Regions from separate parts of the Sporosarcina sp. OR05 genome, predicted to be linked through region 1. Evidence: a T-box and tRNA genes for the amino acid it is inferred to sense, from the RefSeq annotation. Region 1 holds a T-box; the other holds one or more tRNA genes.

Evidence for each region. A T-box is a leader RNA that pairs with one kind of tRNA and senses whether it is charged. The one in region 1 lies ahead of leuS (leucine--tRNA ligase), so its partner is inferred to be a tRNA-Leu.
Region 2: it encodes a tRNA-Leu, which carries the amino acid that the T-box ahead of leuS (leucine--tRNA ligase) is inferred to sense. The anticodon was not compared.

The regions. Positions count from the first base shown of each region.
Region 1 is NZ_JANKJL010000001.1:377,594-391,857, forward strand. It holds gene NRI27_RS01770 (MDR family MFS transporter) at 1-919, shown strand, start outside; gene NRI27_RS01775 (CoA transferase subunit A) at 1,051-1,737, shown strand; gene NRI27_RS01780 (CoA transferase subunit B) at 1,756-2,403, shown strand; T-box leader at 2,471-2,687, shown strand; gene leuS (leucine--tRNA ligase) at 2,764-5,181, shown strand; gene NRI27_RS01790 (BaiN/RdsA family NAD(P)/FAD-dependent oxidoreductase) at 6,455-7,720, opposite strand; gene NRI27_RS01795 (putative polysaccharide biosynthesis protein) at 7,962-9,578, shown strand; gene NRI27_RS01800 (pseudouridine synthase) at 9,582-10,286, shown strand; gene NRI27_RS01805 (DeoR family transcriptional regulator) at 11,088-11,309, opposite strand; gene pepV (dipeptidase PepV) at 11,575-12,981, shown strand; gene dat (D-amino-acid transaminase) at 12,983-13,837, shown strand; gene NRI27_RS01820 (nuclease-related domain-containing protein) at 13,870-14,264, shown strand, end outside.
Region 2 is NZ_JANKJL010000003.1:167-8,465, reverse strand. It holds gene NRI27_RS07055 (GNAT family N-acetyltransferase) at 1-820, opposite strand, end outside; gene NRI27_RS07050 (disulfide oxidoreductase) at 947-1,372, shown strand; gene NRI27_RS07045 (thioredoxin family protein) at 1,374-1,853, shown strand; gene NRI27_RS07040 (RluA family pseudouridine synthase) at 1,861-2,697, shown strand; gene NRI27_RS07035 (aldo/keto reductase) at 2,750-3,580, opposite strand; gene trmL (tRNA (uridine(34)/cytosine(34)/5-carboxymethylaminomethyluridine(34)-2'-O)-methyltransferase TrmL) at 3,901-4,374, opposite strand; gene queG (tRNA epoxyqueuosine(34) reductase QueG) at 4,376-5,515, opposite strand; gene NRI27_RS07020 (B3/B4 domain-containing protein) at 5,571-6,275, shown strand; tRNA gene NRI27_RS07015 (tRNA-Leu) at 6,408-6,488, opposite strand; tRNA gene NRI27_RS07010 (tRNA-Cys) at 6,518-6,591, opposite strand; tRNA gene NRI27_RS07005 (tRNA-Gly) at 6,602-6,676, opposite strand; tRNA gene NRI27_RS07000 (tRNA-Gln) at 6,681-6,752, opposite strand; tRNA gene NRI27_RS06995 (tRNA-His) at 6,762-6,837, opposite strand; tRNA gene NRI27_RS06990 (tRNA-His) at 6,877-6,952, opposite strand; tRNA gene NRI27_RS06985 (tRNA-Trp) at 6,976-7,049, opposite strand; tRNA gene NRI27_RS06980 (tRNA-Tyr) at 7,056-7,140, opposite strand; tRNA gene NRI27_RS06975 (tRNA-Thr) at 7,151-7,226, opposite strand; tRNA gene NRI27_RS06970 (tRNA-Phe) at 7,242-7,317, opposite strand; tRNA gene NRI27_RS06965 (tRNA-Asp) at 7,323-7,398, opposite strand; tRNA gene NRI27_RS06960 (tRNA-Met) at 7,402-7,476, opposite strand; tRNA gene NRI27_RS06955 (tRNA-Val) at 7,585-7,660, opposite strand; tRNA gene NRI27_RS06950 (tRNA-Glu) at 7,768-7,842, opposite strand; tRNA gene NRI27_RS06945 (tRNA-Ser) at 7,863-7,954, opposite strand; tRNA gene NRI27_RS06940 (tRNA-Asn) at 7,958-8,032, opposite strand; rRNA gene rrf (5S ribosomal RNA) at 8,088-8,203, opposite strand.

The sequences.
Region 1 (14,264 bases):
TGTCTATGATCATAGTTGGTATCCATACATCATCTTTTTGACGATTTTAGGATTTAGTGGCGGCATTATTTTTCCAAGTATGTTTGCCATGGTCGGTTCTGTTTGGCCGGAAGGTGGAAGAAAAGCATTCAATGCCATTTACCTTGCTCAAAATGTAGGTGTCGCCATTGGACCTGCACTAGCGGGATTAGTAGCATCTGTTCATATCGATTATATATTTTTTGCGAATCTGGTATTTTATATCGTGTTTTTAGCGATTGCGTATTTCGGCTATAAAAACCTTGATATTGCACCGGACCGTCATACGGATGTTATTCGGGAAGCGGGTCGAATCAAACATAAAGCGCCCTTTTACGCTTTGCTCATCCTTGTGTCAGGGTATTTGATTACATGGCTTGTGTATTCACAATGGGCCACAACGATTTCAACACATGCGTTGTCTCTTGGCATTTCACTAAGGGAATATAGTTTCATTTGGACGATAAACGGATTGCTGATTGTTTTAGGTCAGCCGCTGATTAAACCCCTTATTAAGCGGTTGGAGCACCAGTTGAAAATGCAAATGTTCATTGGCACAAGCATTTTTACCCTCTCTTTTATTGTTGTCAGTTTTGCGGAGACGTTTGAAATGTTCATCGTGTCAATGGTTATTCTGACATTTGGTGAAATGATTGTATGGCCAACGATTCCAACGCTTGCTAGCCAATTTGCCCCGAAAGGCAGAGACGGTTTTTATCAAGGAATTGTTAACTCGGCAGCCACAATTGGGCGGATGATTGGTCCGTGGGCAGGTGGAGTTCTTGTTGTAATGTATGACATGAAAATTATGCTACTCATACTGACGAGCTTCATGGCGTTTACCTTGCTGACAACCGTGTTGTATGATCGTCCATTGCGAAATTTCGAGCAGAAAGAGTAGCTAGAATAGGAGTTATCAAACCGGGAAATCGATATTGATTTCCCGGTTTTCAGTTTAGAAGATTGCGTCTTACGAAATAGTTTGATTAAATGAAGAGAGAACCATTTACTGAATTGAAGGGGGAACGCGAAATGAAACCGATCTATTCGACAGCGATGGAAGCGATTTCACAAATTGAAGACGGGGCAACATTAATGGTGGGGGGATTTGGTCTCGTCGGAATCCCTGAACAGCTCATCTTGGCGCTTGTTGAAAAAGGAGTAAAGGATTTAACAATCATTTCGAATAACTGTGGCGTAGATGACTGGGGATTAGGTCTTTTATTAAAAGAAAAACAGATTAAGAAAATGATAGGGTCTTATGTTGGTGAGAATAAAGAATTTGAACGCCAAGTGTTAGCTGGAGAAATTGAAGTAGAGCTGACGCCACAAGGAACGTTAGCGGAGAAAATCCGAGCAGGTGGTGCAGGAATTCCAGCATTTTACACGCCAGCAGGGGTTGGAACGACTGTAGCTGAAGGCAAAGAGATTCGTACATTCAACGGCAAGGAATATGTTCTCGAAGAAGCGTTAGTGGCAGACTTCTCTCTCGTTCGAGCGGCTAAAGCGGATAAAATCGGAAATCTCATTTATAACAAAACGGCTCAAAACTTTAATCCGATGATGGCAGCGGCAGGTCGTGTGACGATAGCAGAAGTGGAAGAACTTGTAGAAATCGGAGAACTTGATCCTGCAATGATCCATACACCAAGCATTTATGTACAAGGTCTGTTGCAGGCTAAACAAGAAAAGCGGATTGAGAGATTGACAACTCGATAAGGAAGGGGAATGTTCACGATGACGAAAATCAATTTCAGGGAACGGATTGCAAGACGTGCAGAAAAGGAAATTAAAGATGGCGATTATGTCAATCTTGGAATTGGGATGCCGACACTCGTTGCTAATTACATTTCAGACAACAAGACGGTTGTTCTGCAATCAGAGAACGGGTTACTTGGGATTGGTCCGTATCCGACGGAAGAAGAAGTCGATCCAGATTTAATTAATGCGGGGAAAGAAACCGTGACAACGATTCCGGGTTCCTCCTTTTTCAATAGTGCAGAGTCATTTGCAATGATTCGTGGAGGCCATGTAGACGTGGCAATTCTCGGAGGTATGGAAGTTTCTGAACAAGGTGACTTGGCGAATTGGATGATTCCAGGCAAGATGATTAAAGGCATGGGCGGTGCGATGGATCTTGTGCATGGCGCAAAGAAGATCATTGTCATCATGGATCATACCGCAAAGGATGGATCCCCGAAGATTAAGAAGGCGTGTACACTTCCTCTAACAGGAAAAGGTGTCGTGCATAAGATTATTACCGAGCGCGCGTTAATAGAAGTGACACCGGACGGCTTGGAATTGAAGGAAGTATTTGAAGGCTTTACGGTTCAAGATGTTATTGATTCTACCGAAGCGGAATTGATTGTCAAAGAATTAGCGTAATCCCTTGAAATGATTAGTTGTAATTCGGAACTTTATCGGGTACACTACAATAAAATGATATGAAATAGCGTTGGCGTTGAAGAGGAATAGTAATCGGCTTTAGTCATTCAAGAGAGCAGGCGGAAGGTGCAAGCCTGTATGACGGATCGATGAACTCGCCTATGAGCCTGTATCGGTGAAAGATCAGTAGCTGGTGCCGTTTTCCGCGTTAAGGAATCAAGTTGGGCGACCTCGTCGTCAATTTGGGTGGCACCGCGGGAGTAACAATACCTCTCGTCCCTTATTTTGTTAAGGGACGGGAGTTTTTTTTATTCCCAAAATGCCGTGCGCAAATCGTGTCAATGGGAAGGAATGAATGGTATGAGTTATCAACATGTAAAGATTGAGAAGAAGTGGCAGGACTATTGGAAAGACCATAAAACGTATAAATTGGTCGATGATGAAACAAAACCGAAGTTTTATGCACTTGATATGTTCCCTTATCCTTCCGGTGCGGGATTGCACGTCGGTCATCCACTCGGGTATATTGCAACGGATATTTTAAGTTCATTTAAGCGAAAGCAAGGCTACAATGTGTTGCATCCAATGGGTTGGGATGCGTTTGGTTTGCCAGCTGAGCAGTATGCAATTGATACAGGGAATGATCCTGCTGAATTTACAGCGAAAAACATTGCAACATTCAAACGCCAAATGAATGATCTTGGCTTTTCCTATGATTGGGACCGTGAAGTGAACACGACGGATCCAAAATATTACAAATGGACACAGTGGATCTTCATCCAATTGTACAAAAAAGGATTGGCGTACATTGACGAAGTGCCTGTTAACTGGTGTCCAGCGTTAGGAACAGTCCTAGCAAACGAAGAAGTGATTGACGGTGTTTCTGAACGTGGCGGCCACCCGGTTGAACGTCGTCCGATGCGCCAATGGGTATTGCGTATAACGGAATATGCAGATCGCTTGCTAGAAGATTTGGATGACCTAGATTGGTCAGAAAGCTTGAAAGACATGCAGAGGAATTGGATTGGTCGTTCGGAAGGTGCACAATTGACGTTTGCAATTGACGGAACAGATTTGTCATTTGAAGCATTTACAACGCGTCCCGATACGATTTTCGGTGCTACGTATGCAGTCTTAGCGCCAGAGCATAAGCTTGTTGATAAAATTACGACGGCTGAACAGAAGGAAGCGGTCGCAGCGTATTTGAATAAAGTGAAGACAAAAAGTGATTTAGAACGAACAGATTTAGCAAAAGAGAAGACGGGTGTATTCACGGGCGCGTATGCGATTAATCCTGCGAGCGGTGAAAAAATGCCAATCTGGATTGCAGATTATGTCCTTGCTTCATACGGCACAGGTGCGATCATGGCGGTACCTGCGCATGACGAGAGGGACTATGAATTCGCAACTGAGTTCAACTTACCGATTGTTGAAGTTGTGGCGGGTGGCGACGTTTCCAAAGAACCGTATACAGGCGATGGGAAGCATATTAACTCTGAATTCCTTGACGGTCTGGATAAAGAAGAAGCAATTGCAAAAGCGATTGCTTGGTTTGAAGAGCAAGGCAAAGGCGAAAAGAAAATCACATACCGTCTACGTGATTGGTTATTCTCGAGACAACGTTATTGGGGTGAACCGATTCCAATCATCCATTGGGAAGATGGTACAATGACACCTGTTGACGAGTCTGAATTGCCATTGATGTTACCGAAAACGGACAATATCAAACCTAGCGGAACAGGCGAATCACCACTTGCTAATATCGAAGAGTGGGTAAATGTCGTTGATCCGAAGACAGGAATGAAAGGTCGTCGTGAAACAAATACGATGCCGCAATGGGCAGGAAGCTGCTGGTACTACTTACGTTATATCGATCCGGATAACGAGGAAATGCTAATCGATCCGAAGCTTGCTGGACGTTGGCTACCGGTTGATATTTACGTCGGCGGTGCAGAACACGCGGTACTTCATTTGTTGTATGCACGTTTTTGGCATAAAGTGCTTTACGATATCGGTGTTGTGCCAACGAAAGAGCCATTCCAAAAACTATTCAACCAAGGAATGATTTTAGGAGAAGGGCATGTGAAAATGTCCAAATCACTCGGCAATGTCATTAACCCTGATGATATCGTTCATTCACACGGCGCGGACACACTACGTTTATACGAAATGTTCATGGGACCACTTGATGCATCCAAAGAATGGTCGACAAATGGTCTTGAAGGTTCACGCAGATTCCTTGATCGGATCTGGCGTTTGTTCGTGAATGAAGATGGCACACTTAGCTCGAAAATTGGTGGCGAACCAGGTGGATCACTTGAAAAAATCTATCACCAAACCGTCAAGAAAGTAACGGAAGACTTTGAAGGAATGCGCAATAACACAGCGATTTCTCAAATGATGGTGTTTATTAATGAAGGCTATAAAGCTGATTCAATTCCGAAAGAATTTGTTGAAGGCTTCCTCATTATGATTTCGCCAATCACTCCGCATCTTGCAGAAGAACTTTGGGAGAAGTTAGGCCATACGGAATCCATTGCGTATGTCGCTTGGCCGACATACGATGAGTCAAAACTGACAGACGATACTGTGGAAATTGCCGTTCAAATCAACGGTAAAGTCCGTGCGAAAATTGAGGTTGCAAAAGATATCTCAAAAGAAGACCTTGAAAAAGTAGCATTGGAAGACGAGCAAGTGAAACAATGGATTGAAGGGAAAGAGCTGAAGAAAGTCATTGCGATTCCTGGAAGATTAGTGAACATTGTTGCGGTAGGATGAAATTGAATCCGTGGGAAAGGTGTATACCTTTTCCGCGGATTTTTTTGCATGTGGAAGTTTGTTGGAGTAGTGCTAGAGAGAGTGTGATCGCAAAGTTTTGGAGCAGGATTAGGTGTTGAAGTGTTGTGGAATTGCTTACTAGCTGCTGATTGTGTAGGATTGTCCATTTTTACAATCGATAATTTTCTATTAAATGGATGAGTGGTGATAAAACGGTGATGAGCGGTGATAATTGGGCGACAAGCGGTGATAAACTGGCGTTGAGCGGTGATAACGGTCAGACAAGCGGTGATAAAACACGTATAAGCGGTGATAACGCAGATTAAGATCGAGGATGAGCGTTTGATTTCACTTGGAAATGGAGTATCGGTGGTAAAGTTGCTTGAATCGGTGGTAAACGGTCTAGAGACGGTGGTAAATGGGGGAGAACCGGTGGTAACGAGCCGAGAATCGGTGGTAAACTCACCTGAATCGGTGGTAACGTGAAATGCCCGCTCCTTAGATTGCTTCTTCCACTGAAAAATGGCGAATCGGTGATAAACTGGTCCGAATCGGTGATAACTACTCGAGAATCGGTGATAAACGTTCGAGAAACGGTGATAACCACCTTCGAACCGGTGATAACGCAAAATACCGTTCCGGTGAGTGATTGATTTCACTGAAAAATAACGAATCGGTGGTAAACAGTCTGGAAACGGTGGTAAATGGGTGAGAACCGGTGGTAACATGCCGAGAATCGGTGATAACCACCTTCGAAACGGTGATAACGCAAAATACCGTTCCGGTGAGTAATTGATTCCACTGAAAAATGATGAATCGGTGGTAAAGAGCCGAGAATCGGTGGTAAACGGTCTAGAGACGGTGGTAAATGGATGAGAAACGGTGGTAACGTGCCGAGAAACGGTGGTAAACTCATCTGAATCGGTGGTAACGTGAAATGCCCGCTCCTTAGATTGCTTCTTCCACTGAAAAATGGCGAATCGGTGATAAACTGGTCCGAATCGGTGATAACTGCCTGAGAATCGGTGATAAACGCTCGAGAACCGGTGATAACGGTCCTAGAATCGGTGATAACCACCTTCGAATCGGTGATAACGATTTCCTCGAATAAAATGATGCCGATTTATACGTCTAAGCAACTCATAAAAATTTATTTATCAATTAACCATAAGTCGCATATAATAGAAGGCAACTTTCATGCTAGAAAGCCGTTCAATACATAACAACAAAAAAACACCAGGGCGCTTATTCCCTGGTGTTGACGTATGTGCACTTACTGTTTTTCGGCAAATGCGCCTGCATTCATTCCGGCAATTCTTCCTGTGACAAGTGCTGATGTAATATTATAGCCGCCCGTGTAGCCGTGAATATCTAAAATTTCTCCACAGAAGTAAAGCCCGGCTTTTTTACGGGACGCCATCGTTTTTGGTTCAATCTCTTTTGTGGAAACTCCTCCACCGGTTACAAACGCTTTTTCGATGGGTTGTGTGCCGTTGACGGTCATTGGAAATTCTTTTAGTAAGCTAGCAAGTTTCCGTATTTTTTCATTGGAAAGACCTGCTCCTACGTCTGAATGATCAATGCCTGCTTGATCGAAAAGGAAGAGGAGCCATCGTTCAGGCACAATGCCTTTTAAGCTGTTTTTGATTGCTTTTTTCGGATCTTCCTTTAACATCGCGTGAATCGTCTGGAATGTCGCTTCTTTATTCAAAGAAGGAAGAGAGTCGATTCGCATGTCAACGGGTTGTTTGCCGTTTTTCATCTGTTCTTTTACGACAAACTGACTGCAACGTAAAATGGCTGGACCGCTTAATCCGAAGTGGGTGAAAAGCATGTCCATCTGGTGGGTAACAAGTGTTTTGCCTTTTGCATTTAACACGGAAACCGCAACGTTACGGAGTGCGAGTCCTTGTAACTCGTTCGTTTCAATGAATGGTTCATTGGAAAGTAGTGGAACTTCCGTTGGGTAAAGTGTCGTGACGGTATGTCCTGCTTTTTCAGCCCATGGATAGCCATCTCCTGTACTGCCGGTTTGGGGCACTGCTTTTCCGCCTACAGCCACAACGACTGCGTTTGCTCGGATTTCTTCGCCGGATTCAAGACGGACGCCCAATATCCGCTCATCATCCATTAAAAGTTTTTTCACGCGAGTAGACAGTTGCACATCAACATGAAGGCGGTCCATTTCTTGTAAGAGGGCATTTACAACATCTTTTGCTTTATTCGAAACAGGAAACATCCGTCCGTGATCTTCTTCCTTTAACGGTACGCCAAGTCCTTCGAAAAATGCAATGATGTCTTCATTGTTAAAAACAGAGAACGGACCGTATAGAAAGCGGCCATTTCCTGGTATATTTTTCACAATTTCTTCGAGTGGAAGACGGTTCGTCACGTTGCAACGCCCACCACCTGAAATTGATAATTTATTGCCGAGTTTTTTTCCTTTGTCGAGCAACAGCACTTTATTGCCATGCTCTGCCGCAGCGATGGACGCCATCAAGCCTGATGGACCCCCGCCGACGATAATGACGTCATACATAGTTGGAACCACACTTTCGGTTTTTTCTTCATTATACATGATGTGTCAATTCAACACGTACATACCTACAGTATAAGTGTCTGTGAGCAATGTCTTTCGTAATGAATCGTTTTTCTTATATAAAATTAGGGTAAACACTTGTATTCTGTTAGTCCTAGTTAATCATTGTGTATTGAGCGAGCTGGAGGTAAACTGTTAAGTAGCTTCAATGGAAAAGTTCTATAGATTGGAAGGATCTTACATGTCATCAAATCTTGTCAAAGGTACGGCCATTTTAACGATTGGTCTTTTTTTATCAAAAGCATTGGGCTTATTATACGTCATCCCTTTTTATGCAATTGTTGGAGAAGAAAATATCGGCTTATACCAATATGCTTACATACCTTATAATTTGGCGTTAGCAGTTGCTATCTCAGGTGCACCGCTTGCCATTTCAAAGTTTGTTTCGAAATATAATGCAGTCGGAGATTATGCAACCGGGCGGAAGTTAATGAAATCAGGGATGCTCGTCATGGCCATGACTGGCATTTTGTCGTTTTTAGTATTGTTCTTTTTGGCAGAACCGATTGCGCATTTAGTTATCACAAATGATGAAAAAGACTTTTCAATTGCCGAAGTTACATCTGTCATTCGTTGGGTAAGTTACGCGTTGCTTGTCGTGCCGCTGATGAGTATTGTCCGTGGGTATTTACAAGGAAATCAAAAGTTTGAACCGACATCCGTTTCGCAGCTTATTGAACAAATCGTCAGAATCATTGTCGTACTTCTTGGTGCGTTTATCGTCGTAAATGTTTTAGATCTTTCCCCACGGATAGCTGTTAAATTTGCAGTTTTTGCAGCCTTCATTGGTGCTTTGGCTGGTCTGGTAGTTTTATACAAATACTGGTTAAAATACAAGCCGGAATTTAACCAGCTATATGAAAGTAGTCCACCAGCAAGCGATGTTACGTTCATTGATATGTATAAAGAGGTCATTGGTTATACAATCCCATTTGTGCTTGTCGGCGTCGTCAATCCACTCTACCAATTTGTCGATATGATTACATTCAACTCGACAATGGAGTCGATTGGCCGAGAAGAAGTTGCGAAGACGTATTTTACGATGCTCAACTTTTTAACACATAAAATTGTTATGATTCCTGTTATGGTCGCGACTGGGTTCTCGATGGCATTGATTCCGGTTATTACAAGATTTTACACAAAAAATGACCAAAAAGGTATTACGCGATCGCTCGATCAAACTTATCAAATTATGCTGTTTCTCACTGCTCCAATGGTTCTTGGGCTCATCGTTCTTTCAAATCAAGTTTATACATTTTTCTATAGTGATAACCCGGTTGGCGCAGATGTCCTTGCAACATATGCTCCGGTTGCGATTCTATTCGGACTGTTCACTGTTACTGCAGCCATCCTACAGGGGATTGATAAGCATAAGTGGATAGTATTCACTTCGCTCGCTGGATTGCTCGTAAAAATGATTTTGAATATCCCGCTCATCAAGCTTTTCGAAGTGAACGGTGCAATCGCTGCAACAGCAATTGGGTACACAGTTGCAGTGGGGATTAATATTTATGTGATATCGAGAGTTCTGCACTATCAATTCAAAATGGTGTTTAGAAGGCTAATACTGATCGGGATTTTCAATGTAATCATGTTTATAGCTGTTCACTTTACGTTGAAGGGACTACTTGCATTCAGTCCCGTAGATGGTAAAATGCAGGCCTTACTTTATGTATTAATTTGTGCTTTCGTTGGTGTTGTCATCTATGGTGCATTGTCGCTGAAGTCGGGACTTGCACAAAAGTTATTTGGCGATCGTTTGACGAGAATCACAAGAAAGCTTGGTTTAGGAGGATAATAAATGCGTTTAGATAAATTAGTATCAAATATGGGATTTGGATCTCGTAAAGAAGTGAAAGGTTTACTGAAGAAAGGTGCCATCCAAGTGAATGGTGTCCCTGTTAAAGATCCGGCGCTACATGTTCATCCTGAACAAGATGAGGTATCCATATTAGGTGAGCGTATCATTTACCGGGAATTCATTTACTTGATGATGCACAAACCACAAGGGGTCATTTCTGCCACGGAAGACAATCGGGACCGGACAGTTATCGATTTATTGGATGATGAATACCGACATTTTGAACCGTTCCCAGTTGGGCGGCTTGACAGAGATACGGAAGGGTTATTGTTGCTGACGAACAACGGGAAGTTGGCACATGAGTTGTTATCCCCTAAAAAGGAAGTGCCGAAGACGTATTACGCACATATTGAAGGGGTTGTCGGCCAAGAGGATATTGAACGTTTCGCAGAAGGCGTTACATTGGAAGATGGTTACTTCACGAAGCCTGGGATGCTGAAAATCCTAAAGTCGGCTCCTATCTCAGAAATTGAATTGACGATTACTGAAGGGAAATTCCATCAAGTGAAGCGAATGTTTGAGGCGGTCGGAAAGAAAGTGATTTATCTCAAGCGAATGACAATGGGTGAGTTGACGTTGGATGAATCACTTGCATTAGGAGAGTATCGTGAGCTTACGGATGATGAATTAGCCTTGTTGCTATAAAAATGACAGGTGTAGTACTAGTAATGTCTGTAAAACTTTTGATTCGCTAAACGGCAAAAAAGCAAGGGTGTTAGAACTCTTGCTTTTTTGCTTTCGTCTTATTAGCTTTAATGAGCAAATAAATATCCTTAACATTTAGTATGAGTAACCCAACTAAAAGCAACCAAACAAAATTCATGTGCAAACTGAAATTTTCTGCTATAAATTCTCGCTGTCTAAACGTGAAAAAGTAAATAATTATTGTTAATAGCAGGTCGCAAACTGTAGTCACGATTTTATTCACCATATCCGTAGTGAAGTCAGGGGTCATTAATATCCTCCTGTCGGATTTATTTAGTATAAAAAACTGTTTTATCACTACTATAGAAGTAGTGCGTGCTCGGCCTTCCAGCGCTTGTCGAGCCTGAGCAAGCGCCCTTCGCTTTTTTGTAATCCAGCTGCGGGCGCTAGAGGCTCGGGGTCATAAGTCAAAGCTGCTTTGTGGCAAAGGGCGCCACGCCGCATCTTCGCCTTATGCCTGTCGCCTCTGTGCGAGCGCCCTTCGCTTTTTAGATAATCCAGCTGCGGGCGCTAGGCTCTCGAGTCGCTTCAGGCCGATCAAAAAGGCAAAGAGCGCCTTTCCGATCGGCCTTCCATCGCTTGTCGAGCCTGAGCAAGCGCCCTTCGCTTTTTAGATAATCCAGCTGCGGGCGCTAGGCTCTCGAGTCGCTTCAGGCCGATCAAAAAGGCAAAGAGCGCCTTTCCGATCGGCCTTCCATCGCTTGTCGAGCCTATGCAAGCGCCCTCCGCTTTTTGTGATTGTCAGGATGTTAATTTCACTTTTTTCTTTGTTGTAGTCCATTTACCGCGAGCTGGGCTTGTGATGAGATCGTTATATTCGAGGACATTCAAGTCCCTTTGTGCTGTGCGGTTGGTGATGCCGAATTCCTCGACAACGTTTTCTGTAGTGACGACTCCTCGATCAAGGATATATAAATAAACGTCCTTGATGCGAGTGAGCATACGATCAGTAGCTGGATTCAACTGGGAAACCACTCCTTCATCTTCATTTTCCAAAACAATGGGCATGAGACTGTTGAATGTTACCTTTATGAGTTGAAATCGCCTCCGACAATGCACTCCCTTCATCAGAACGTTGCGTCAGATGCAATGTTCTGACAATATAAGTATACATCATTTTTGTTAATCGTACATGAATTTTTTGTGAATACTTTGTATGAAAAGTTTTGTCCTTTATTTTCTAAGCGGAACGTGTAAAAATAGGTTATTAAGAAAGAAGGTGCTTGCATTGACGAAGTGGGACGAAAAAGCATTGAATCACCAAGATCATCTGATACATGATTTGAAAACCTTACTCGCCATTCCATCGGTTTTGGATGAAGAACAAGCAACGAGTGATGCACCGTTCGGACCAGAACCGAAGCGTGCTTTAGAGTGGCTGTTGGAAGAAGGTCGGCGAGCAGGCTTTACCGTAAAAAATATTGATAACATGGCAGGTCATATTGAAATGGGAGAAGGGGATGAGTTACTCGGTATCCTCTGTCACGTAGATGTCGTCCCAGCAGGTGAGAATTGGACCTATGAACCGTTTGCAGGAACCGTTGCAGATGGTAAGTTGTTCGGTCGAGGGGCAATCGATGACAAAGGACCGACGATGGCAGCTTGGCATGCGATGAAACTCGTGAAAGAAGCAGGCATACCACTCGGTAAACGGGTGAGGCTCATTATCGGAACCGATGAAGAAAGTGGTTTTAGATGTGTTGACCGGTACTTTGAGAAAGAGGAAATGCCGACAATCGGTTTTGCACCTGATGCTGATTTCCCTATTATTCACGCAGAAAAAGGAATTGCGAGCCTCGAGTTTACACAAAACGTGGAAAACGCAGATGGACAACTTCTGGCATTTACATCTGGTGATCGGACAAATATGGTACCTGATCTTGCACATGCGAAGATTAAAGCGGATTTGTCTGCCATTGAGGGTAAAATTGAAAGCTACATGAATCTTCAGGATTTCGCTTTTTCACTAGTTGAACATAACGGAATCATTGATATAACCGTCCATGGGAAATCTGCTCATGCAATGGAACCTGACAACGGTGTGAATGCAGCAGTGTTGTTAGCTGCGTTTTTGAATAAAATCTTTACAGAAGGTCCGTCCAAAGACTTTACCCAATTCATGGTGGATGCGTTTGGCAATGAAACAAGAGGTCGTTATTTAGGATTGGCTTTCAATGATGAAATATCAGGCGATACGACGTTGAACGCAGGAATTGTATCGTTTACACCTGAAGAAGGCGCTAAGATTGAAGTGAGTATGCGCTATTCAGTGACCTATCCTTTCGATGAGAAAATTAAGACTTGCATCGATCGCTTAAAGGACTCTACATTCCGTTTAGACGTGCAATCAAATTCAACACCGCACCATGTAGATGCAAATGATCCATTTATCCAAACACTACAAGCGATCTATACCGAACATACCGGTAAAGAAGCCGAGCTGTTAGCAATTGGTGGAGGGACGTATGCACGTGTGCTTGAAAAAGGTGTCGCATTCGGAATGCTTTTCCCTGGAAGAGAGGATGTCGCACATCAAGCAGATGAATATGTATATATTGAGGACTTAATCAAAGCGACAGCCATTTACGCAGCGGCGATCAGCCGTCTAGCATCAAAAGAAGAGGATGGGGAATAGCATGACGACGTATTTTATTGATGGGCAGTTCTTGAGCAAGGAAGACGTGAACATTTCTATAGATGACCGAGGGTATTACTTTGGTGATGGCGTCTATGAAGTGATAAAAGTGTATAATGGATCGTTGTTTACAGCAGCTGAACATATTGCACGTCTGTTCCAAAGTGCACAAAAAATAAAAATGACAATCCCTTATTCAGAGCAACAGTTGATTGATGTGGCGAAAGAGTTAGTAAAGGCGAATGAAATTAGCACTGGCCATATCTATTTACAAGTGACCCGTGGAGCAGCCCCACGTGTTCACCAGTTCCCTGATTTTAGTGTGCCTGTTGTCGTAACAGGTTATGGTCTTGTGAATCCAAGACCGACGACGAACTTGGAAAAGGGGGTTGCGGCCAAATTAGTGGAAGATGTTCGATGGTTACGTTGTGATATTAAAAGTTTAAATTTACTTGGAAATGTATTGGCGAAACAAGAAGCGTACGAAGAAGGTTGTGCAGAAGCAATTTTTGTTCGTGACGGAATTATTACAGAAGGATCGTCTTCAAACCTATTCGGTATGAAAGATGGTATTGTCTATACACACCCTGCGACGAACCTTATTTTAAATGGCATTACCCGACAAGTTGTTTTGCAGTTATGTGAAGAAAACGGAATACCTGTAGTTGAAAAGCCGTTTACTCCACAAGAAGCATTTGAGATGGATGAATTAATCATTACGTCTACAACTGCGGAAGTGACACCTGTTATTCAGTTGGATGATAAGGAAATAGGAACCGGGATGCCAGGTCCAATTACGAAAAAATTGCAAGCTGCATTTGCATTACGCATTCCTGCTTTTGTAACAGGAAACTAATGAAGATTACCGGCTGATCGGAGTGATTGAATTTGGCGCAGCTCGTTAAACTGCTTGATTATGTTTCTCGCTATGAAAATGATCTATCTCGTTATCCGACGCAGTATATCCGTTTGAAAACTACCCATTGGGAGCGCATGAAACTGCGTTGGTTGAATGAAGAGGATTTAACGATGTGGCAACAAGAAGCAGTAATGGAGCCTGAACAACAACCGGAAGAAGGGAAATGGTTTTCCCCCTTCTTCCGGCTCCTGAAAAGGAAAGATCAACAGGACGAGGAAATTGAAGTTGACATTGAAACAGAAGAACAAGATGAAAAAGAGTTGTTTGACTTTAATCCTTCCATCATTTATAAACCTGAGAACCTTGAACAATTAAAAAAACTCTATATGGACCAATTGTTCCATTTCCAATTAAAATGGGCGAG
Region 2 (8,299 bases), on a different contig from region 1:
TCGTGAAAATTTCCGGGAACACAACAAAATCCGAATTTGCATCAGACGCTACATCGACAAAGTACTCGCATTGATGGGCCAAATCATCGAACGAAGAAATTTTCCGCATCAAATATTGAACTACACAAATCCGTACAGGATAACTTGTTTTGTAATGGCGTTTCGTCGTTGCTTTGTAATCAACATTGTTCCATTCCATTAACGTTGCATATTTCTTTGATGCTTTATCATCAGGCAAATAATTGGGGTTCACCCGCATGAGTGTAAAGTCATTCATAATTTGGAACGTCAAGACAGGGTCATAAATCTTATGTCGGGAAACCGCGGACACATACTCCCTTGCCGTCATTTCATGCGCAAACCGATGATAGTTTGGAATACGCCCACCAATAATAATAGATTTCAAGTTCAAACGTTGAGCTAATTCTTTCCGGGCATCGTACAAGCGTTGTCCTACTTTCATTCTCCGATAATCCGGATGCACCATCACTTCGATGCCGTACAAATTATACCCCTCAGGATTGTGGTTCGTAATATAGCCTTCCGCAGAAATATCATCCCACGTATGGCGGTCATCGTATTCGTCAAAATTGACGATTAGGCTTGAACAAGACCCGATAATCTCCCCATCCAGTTCCGCCACAAATTGTCCCTCTGGAAAGATCGCCAGATGACTAAGTAATTGACTTTCCTCCCAAGGCTCCATGCCGGGAAAACAGACTTTTTGCATCGCCAGGATTTTGGCAATATCTGACCGTTCCAATTGACGGACGACCATACTCATCTCAAACGGGGAGACATCATTAAATTCTTCACTCACATTTTTCACCTCTTCTTTTATAGTTACCCACCAACCTAGCGTTCGAATCCTGTCGTACCGATTATTTTACATGTTTCATTCCACACTTTATAATCAAAGGTAGTCTGTAGAACTGGAGTTGACACGATGGATAAACGGTTGGAAAACGGTCTAATTTTTATTTTTACAATAGCCCTCATCGCTACGCTCGGCTCCTTGTACTTTTCTGAAGTTCGTGGTTTTACGCCGTGTACGTTTTGTTGGTATCAGCGAATCCTGATGTACCCACTTGTCCTGATTTCTGCAATCGGGTTGTTTGAGAAAAATGCCAAGATCGCGTTGACGACCGCGGTATTCGCTCTCGTCGGTGGATCGATTTCTCTCTACCATTACTGCTTACAGAAACTGAGCTTTCTACAAGCTAATGCACCTGCCTGTGGAGATGTACCTTGTACAGGCCAATACGTGAACTACTTGGGGTTTATCACCATTCCGTTCATGGCACTCGTGGCATTCGTACTGATTTTTATCACAAGCCTATTTTTAATGAAATGGCAAAAGGAGTCTAAGTAAATTGAAAAAACTACTAATCATCGGTGGAATTATTGTCGTGATTTTCGGTCTGATCATCTTTTTGAACAACCAATCGAATGAAACAAAGCTGAAAGACAATCCATACGGCAAAGAAGACTTGGAGCAATCGACAATCGGCTTGCTCGGTAATGAAAATTACAGCAACATTGTCCTACCAGACGAATTATATGAAAAAGTCAAGTCTGGTGAGTCTGTCACTGCCTACTTCTTCTCACCTGAATGCCCATATTGTATGGAGATGACACCTATTCTGATGCCAATTGCAGAAAAAAATGACATTCACGTTTATCAATACAATATGCTAGAGTTCAAAAATGAAGCGCAGCCATATGGCATTACATCTTGGCCAGCGTTGATCCATTACAAAGATGGGAAAGAAGTTGCCCGCTCAGTCGGTCTCCCTAAAAATCCAGAACAAGACATCCAAGCGTTCTTTGACGCCTACGATGAAGAAAAATGAGGAAAACATGTTAAACATCCAATTCACAATCCAGCAGGACCAGACGACAATTGAAGACTTGCTACGCAATCAATGGCAAGCAGGTAAAAAGACCGTACACCAGCTACGGATGGAAAAAGCTGTGACGGATCTTTCCGGGGAGCCTTTGGACTGGCGTCTCCCGCTTGAAGCGGGTACGAAGCTCGTCATCCACTTCAGTGATGCACAATCGACATATACGAAAGAGAAAATAGACACTGTTAAAATTCTCTTTGAAGACGAGCACCTACTTGCTGCCTATAAGCCAGCAGGCATCGCCGTCCATCCTGACAAAGCTGATACCGGTGGCACATTCATGAACGCAATCATGGACCACGTCAGTCAAAACGATGGATATTACGCAGAGCATATACACCGTTTGGACAAAGGAACAGCAGGTATCGTGCTTGTAGCCAAACACCCGATTGCCAAGGCTCTATTCGATCGAATGATTGAAGAGCGTAAAATTACACGGATGTATGAAGCAGAAGTCGAAGGTCGGTTGAATCGCGTCAAAGGCACGCTTCAGTATCCAATCGGCCGCGATCGCCATCACCCAACTCGACGCAGAGTCTCTCCAAATGGCCAAGATGCAATTACACGCTTCAAAGTGCTTGAACGTTTGGAGCAGTCGACAAAAGTGGAAGCAACGCTTGAGACCGGTCGCACGCATCAGATTCGCGTCCATTTTGCCCATATCGGCCATCCGGTTGTCGGGGATACATTGTACGGGGCGAGCGAAACACCTGACAGCCAATATCGTTTAACCGCTAAACAAGTTTCCTTTGTACACCCCTTCACAAGCGAGTCCATAACAATAGAATAGTGAAAAAGGACAACAATCTTACCTCTCGGGATGTTGTCCTTTTCTTTAACATCTATTCATTATCATACGTATCTGGATTCGTGCCCGTCCGTTCATCTCGATTAAGCGCGTCAATCTTCATCATATCCGCTTTCGTCAATTGAAAATCACCAACGTCAATGTTCAAGCGGATTCTCTCAGGCGTAACAGACTTCGGAATGACGACCAATCCATGTTGCAAATGCCAACGGATAATGACTTGTGCCGGTGTTTTTCCGTACGACAAGCCTATTTGGGTAAGCACAGGATCATCGAGAAGCTGTCCTCTTGCCAACGGCGACCATGACGTCACTGCAATGTCATGCTCTTCACAGAAGCGACGTAACGGTTCTTGTGTAAGCTTCGGGTGCAACTCAATTTGATTGACCATCGGTTTCACATTCGCCACTTCAAACACACGCTCTAAATGATGAATATGATGATTGGACACTCCTGTTGCACGGATAAGCTTTTCTTCATATAAGCGTTCAATCGCACGGTACGTATCTACATACTTATCAGCGACCGGCCAATGCGTCAAATAGAGATCCAAGTAGTCTACGCCTATTCTCTTAAGCGATTGTTCAAAAGCACGTAAAGTCTCGTCATATCCTTGCTCCGCATTCCAAACTTTTGAGGTAATGAATAACTCTTCTCGAGGGATGCCTGATAGACGAATCGCTTCACCAGTTTCCACTTCGTTCTCATAAATGGAAGCAGTATCAATTGCCCGATAGCCATATTGCAAAGCTGTCTGAATCGCTTTAACTGTTTCTTCAGCATTTGTCATCTTATAGACACCAAGACCGAGTTGCGGCATGGCGATCCCATTATTCAATATAATGTTGCCGGCAAAATAGCTCATTGCATGTCACACTCCTTCGCCACTAATTTCCTTAATTGTAACGATAAAAAAACGATATTGCGAACAATCGATTTGATTGTTAAGGAGATTGTCACAATTTCATATCGCGGTCATTTCTTTTCCAGTTACTTTAGGGTATACTATACAAAGGACTAATGATTTTTTTACAGGAGGTACATTTCATGAACCTAATTCTAATCATGGCCGTATGCTTCGCGTTCCTATCTGCAATCTTTACAGGTGGGTACGAAGACAAGCCTGGTAAAGTAAAGAAATAAGTACTAAAAAACGGGACGCCTTACATAAGGCTGTCCCGTTTTTTATTGTAAATCCAAAAATGATTGTTGTCGTAACGCCTCATAAATAAGGATGGCAGCTGTATTTGATAAGTTCAACGAACGAATGTGTTCATTCATCGGTATCCGGAGGCATGTCTCTTTATTTTGCTCAATGATTTCCGGAGGCAACCCAGTCGTTTCTTTCCCGAAAACGAAGAAAATATCTTTTGTTGGAGAGGTAAAATCAAAGTTCGAATACGTCTTTTCACCAAACTTTGTAATGAAGTAAAACTCCCCTTCCGGAAAAGCATCAAATAGTTGTTGGATGCCTGCATGATACGTAATCTCAACATGCTCCCAGTAATCGAGCCCTGCCCGTTTCAACATTTTATCGTCGGTTGAGAAGCCAAGCGGCTCAATTAAATGAAGCTTCGTTCCTGTTCCTGCACATGTTCGTGCAATATTTCCTGTATTCGCTGGTATGAGCGGTTCAAATAGCGCGACATGTATCGCCATTTCAGCACTTCCTTTGTTCAAATTCAAGTACATTATTCAACTCTATACGTACATTAGTATCCTCTTCGGTTTGCAATGCTTGTTGGACTGCCTCAATCGCTTCTGCAGTAGCAATCTCTCCTAACGCCCAAGCAGTCGTTCCTCGAATAAGAGGGCGAGGATCACTTACAAGAAGCTCCGCTAATAAAGGAACTGATGCTTCTTCCTTAAAATGGGCAAGCGCAAGGATTGCATTCCGTTGTATCGGATTTTTCCCTCGCCACGAACCAGACATATGACCGAAGGACTCTTTAAATTGACGATTCGTCAATTTTAACATCGGTGTTAATAGCGGCTTGGTCAACTGAGGTTCTGGCGCAAATGCTTCCTGATGCAAATTGTATTTCCCTTTATTTTTCGGACAAACTGTCTGGCACGTATCACAACCGTAAATACGGTTTCCAATTTTCGCACGGAACTCTTCGGGAATCGGCTTTTTGGATTGAGTCAAAAATGCAATGCAACGTTGTGCATTCAATTGCCCTCCTTGAATGAGTGCTCCCGTCGGACAGGCATCCAAGCAAAGCGTACAATCTTTGCATTCATCTTCCATTGGGGAATCCGGGGCAAATGGAATGTTTGTAATCATCTCACCTAAATAGACGTATGAGCCGAATTCCGGCGTAATAATGGAGCAGTTTTTCGCAGACCAGCCAATTCCTGCTCGTTCCGCTACCGCACGGTCCACCAATTCACCCGTATCGACCATAGAACGCATCTTGGCGTCGGGTACTTGTGTAGCAATAAACGTTTCCAACAATTGTAGCTTCTCACGGAGCACTACATGATAATCCATCCCCCATGAAGCTCTACAAAAAATTCCACGACGCTCTCCTTTCTTTCCTTTCGGAGAAGCATCCATTTTTGATGGATAAGCTACTGCTATAGCGATGATACTCTCAGCCTGATCGAGCAATAACGTCGGTTCCGTCCGTTTTTCAACATCACTTTCTTCAAAACCGGATTGATACCCCAATTCCTGTTGTCTTTTTAATCGGTTCTTCAATTCGAGAAAAGGGGCTGCCGTCGTAAAGCCAATTTTATCAATTCCGATTGCATGTGCATACTCTCTTATCGATTGTTGAAGCTGAGCGACCTTCACAACGTTTCGCCTCCTTTATGATATGATTGACAAAAAGATAACAAGGGTGATCGGCTTGAACATTCAAATAGACAAAGAACTCTTAACCATCCTACCACATGTAAAAATCGGCATTAACCATTATACCAAAATTACCGTATCAGAATCTCCTCAAATGTTAAAAGGTAGGCTCCAATTATTTCAAGAACAGCTTTATTTCGAGCTGGACACTAAACCATTAACTGAGTTTGCAAACATACAAGAATGGCGAGCGGTTTGGAAAGCTCTTGGCGCGGATCCAAACCGCTATCGTCCTTCAGTAGAATCCCTTTTTAGAAGAATAAAGAAACAAGAGTTTCTTCAATCAGTGCATACCGCTGTCGATTTAAATACATTCTTCTCGCTTCAATATGATATACCGATCGGCATTTATGATTTGGCGAAAATTGTAGGTGATATTCAACTGACACAAGGTAATGAAGACGACAGCTATGATGGCTTAAACGGTCGTCCCAATTCATTAAATCGTCTTCTCTTACTGAAAGACGATTACAGTCCTTTTGGTAGTCCTTATGTGGACTCTGTCAGAACAGCAGTGACAGCAGAAACGACTGAAGCGATACAGATTTTCTTTATACGGCCATCTATGGACACAACAGAAGCCCTTCAACTTCTTCAAGCGAGCGGCAAGATGTTTACGAGCATGAGTGGCGGAGAAGCTGAGTCTTTTGTGCTGCATGCAGGTCAAACTTCTATTGCATTAGAGAATGATCAGGCTTAAGTTCATTATGAACTAAACTTAGATAGGCCCCTAGCATAAAACGCTTCCTCTTCATAAAGACAGAGAGAAGCGTTTTTCAGGATGGTTCCAATAAAAAAAGATACAACCTGGGTTGTATCTCGTAAGTGTGGATACCCGAGGCCGGACTTGAACCGGCACGCCTCGCGGCATCGCATTTTGAGTGCGACGTGTCTGCCATTCCACCACTCGGGCATATTCAATATACACAGCGTTCATAAAACTGGAGGCGGCAACCGGAATCGAACCGGTGGTAAGGGTGTTGCAGACCCGTGCCTTACCGCTTGGCTATGCCGCCGTATGAAAAGTGGAGCGGAAGACGGGATTCGAACCCGCGACCCCGACCTTGGCAAGGTCGTATTCTACCACTGAACTACTTCCGCGAAACTGGGGTAGCTGGATTCGAACCAACGAATGACGGAGTCAAAGTCCGTTGCCTTACCGCTTGGCTATACCCCAAAAAGTAAATGGGGCGGACGAGGGGAATCGAACCCCCGAATGTCGGAACCACAATCCGATGCGTTAACCACTTCGCCACGACCGCCATAATAGAACTATATTCATTTTGGATAATTGCTGTGAATGGGGCGGACGAGGGGAATCGAACCCCCGAATGTCGGAACCACAATCCGATGCGTTAACCACTTCGCCACGACCGCCATCATATTGAATTAAACAGTAATGGCAGGGGCAGTAGGAATCGAACCCACACCAAAGGTTTTGGAGACCTCTATTCTACCGTTAAACTATGCCCCTGTATAATGGTGGTGGGGGACGGATTCGAACCGCCGAACCCGGAGGGAGCGGATTTACAGTCCGCCGCGTTTAGCCACTTCGCTACCCCACCAAGGGAAAAATGGTGCCGGCGATAGGAGTCGAACCCACGACCTACTGATTACAAGTCAGTTGCTCTACCAACTGAGCTACACCGGCATCACTATATAAAAATGGTGGCTCAGGACGGAATCGAACCGCCGACACAAGGATTTTCAGTCCTTTGCTCTACCGACTGAGCTACTGAGCCACATATGGCGGTCCCGACCGGGATCGAACCGGCGATCTCCTGCGTGACAGGCAGGCATGTTAACCGCTACACCACGGGACCATTTGGTTGCGGGGACAGGATTTGAACCTGTGACCTTCGGGTTATGAGCCCGACGAGCTACCACTGCTCCACCCCGCGATAATAATAGTTGTAGGGAATTCAAATCCTACGCTTTCAGTGTTTCTTAAGATGTTGTTATAATTTCCTTTTGGAAATTATACAAATCACATGTTGCGTTTAAGTTAATGGTGGAGGATGACGGGTTCGAACCGCCGACCCCCTGCTTGTAAGGCAGGTGCTCTCCCAGCTGAGCTAATCCTCCAAGTTTAAAGCGTGATAAGCTGCGCATCTCTTTGTCAGCTTCTTTCACTCACTCGGTCACGTACTGTTGTACGTTTCTTCTTTTGCTTTGTAATGCAAAGTAGTAAATGGTGACCCCTACGGGATTCGAACCCGTGTTACCGCCGTGAAAGGGCGGTGTCTTAACCGCTTGACCAAGGGGCCATATAATAAGTAAAGTAAACTGGCGGAGAGCAAGGGATTTGAACCCTTGAGACAGCGTTAACCGTCTACACGATTTCCAATCGTGCTCCTTCGGCCACTCGGACAGCTCTCCAATTGGCTCCGCAGGTAGGACTCGAACCTACGACCGATCGGTTAACAGCCGATTGCTCTACCACTGAGCTACTGCGGAATAATCAGTAACAACTAATTTACGGTTGTTACATTCAGTCATCTTGTAAATGACTGCCCAGCGACGTCCTACTCTCACAGGGGGAAGCCCCCTACTACCATCGGCGCTGAAGAACTTAACTTCCGTGTTCGGTATGGGAACGGGTGTGACCTCTTCGCTATCGTCACTAGACTGTTTTTCACAGGACAAGATTTATTATATCAAATCTGGTCAATATTGCAAGCGTTTTTTTAAAAATAATTTATTTTTATTCGCTCAAAACCGGAT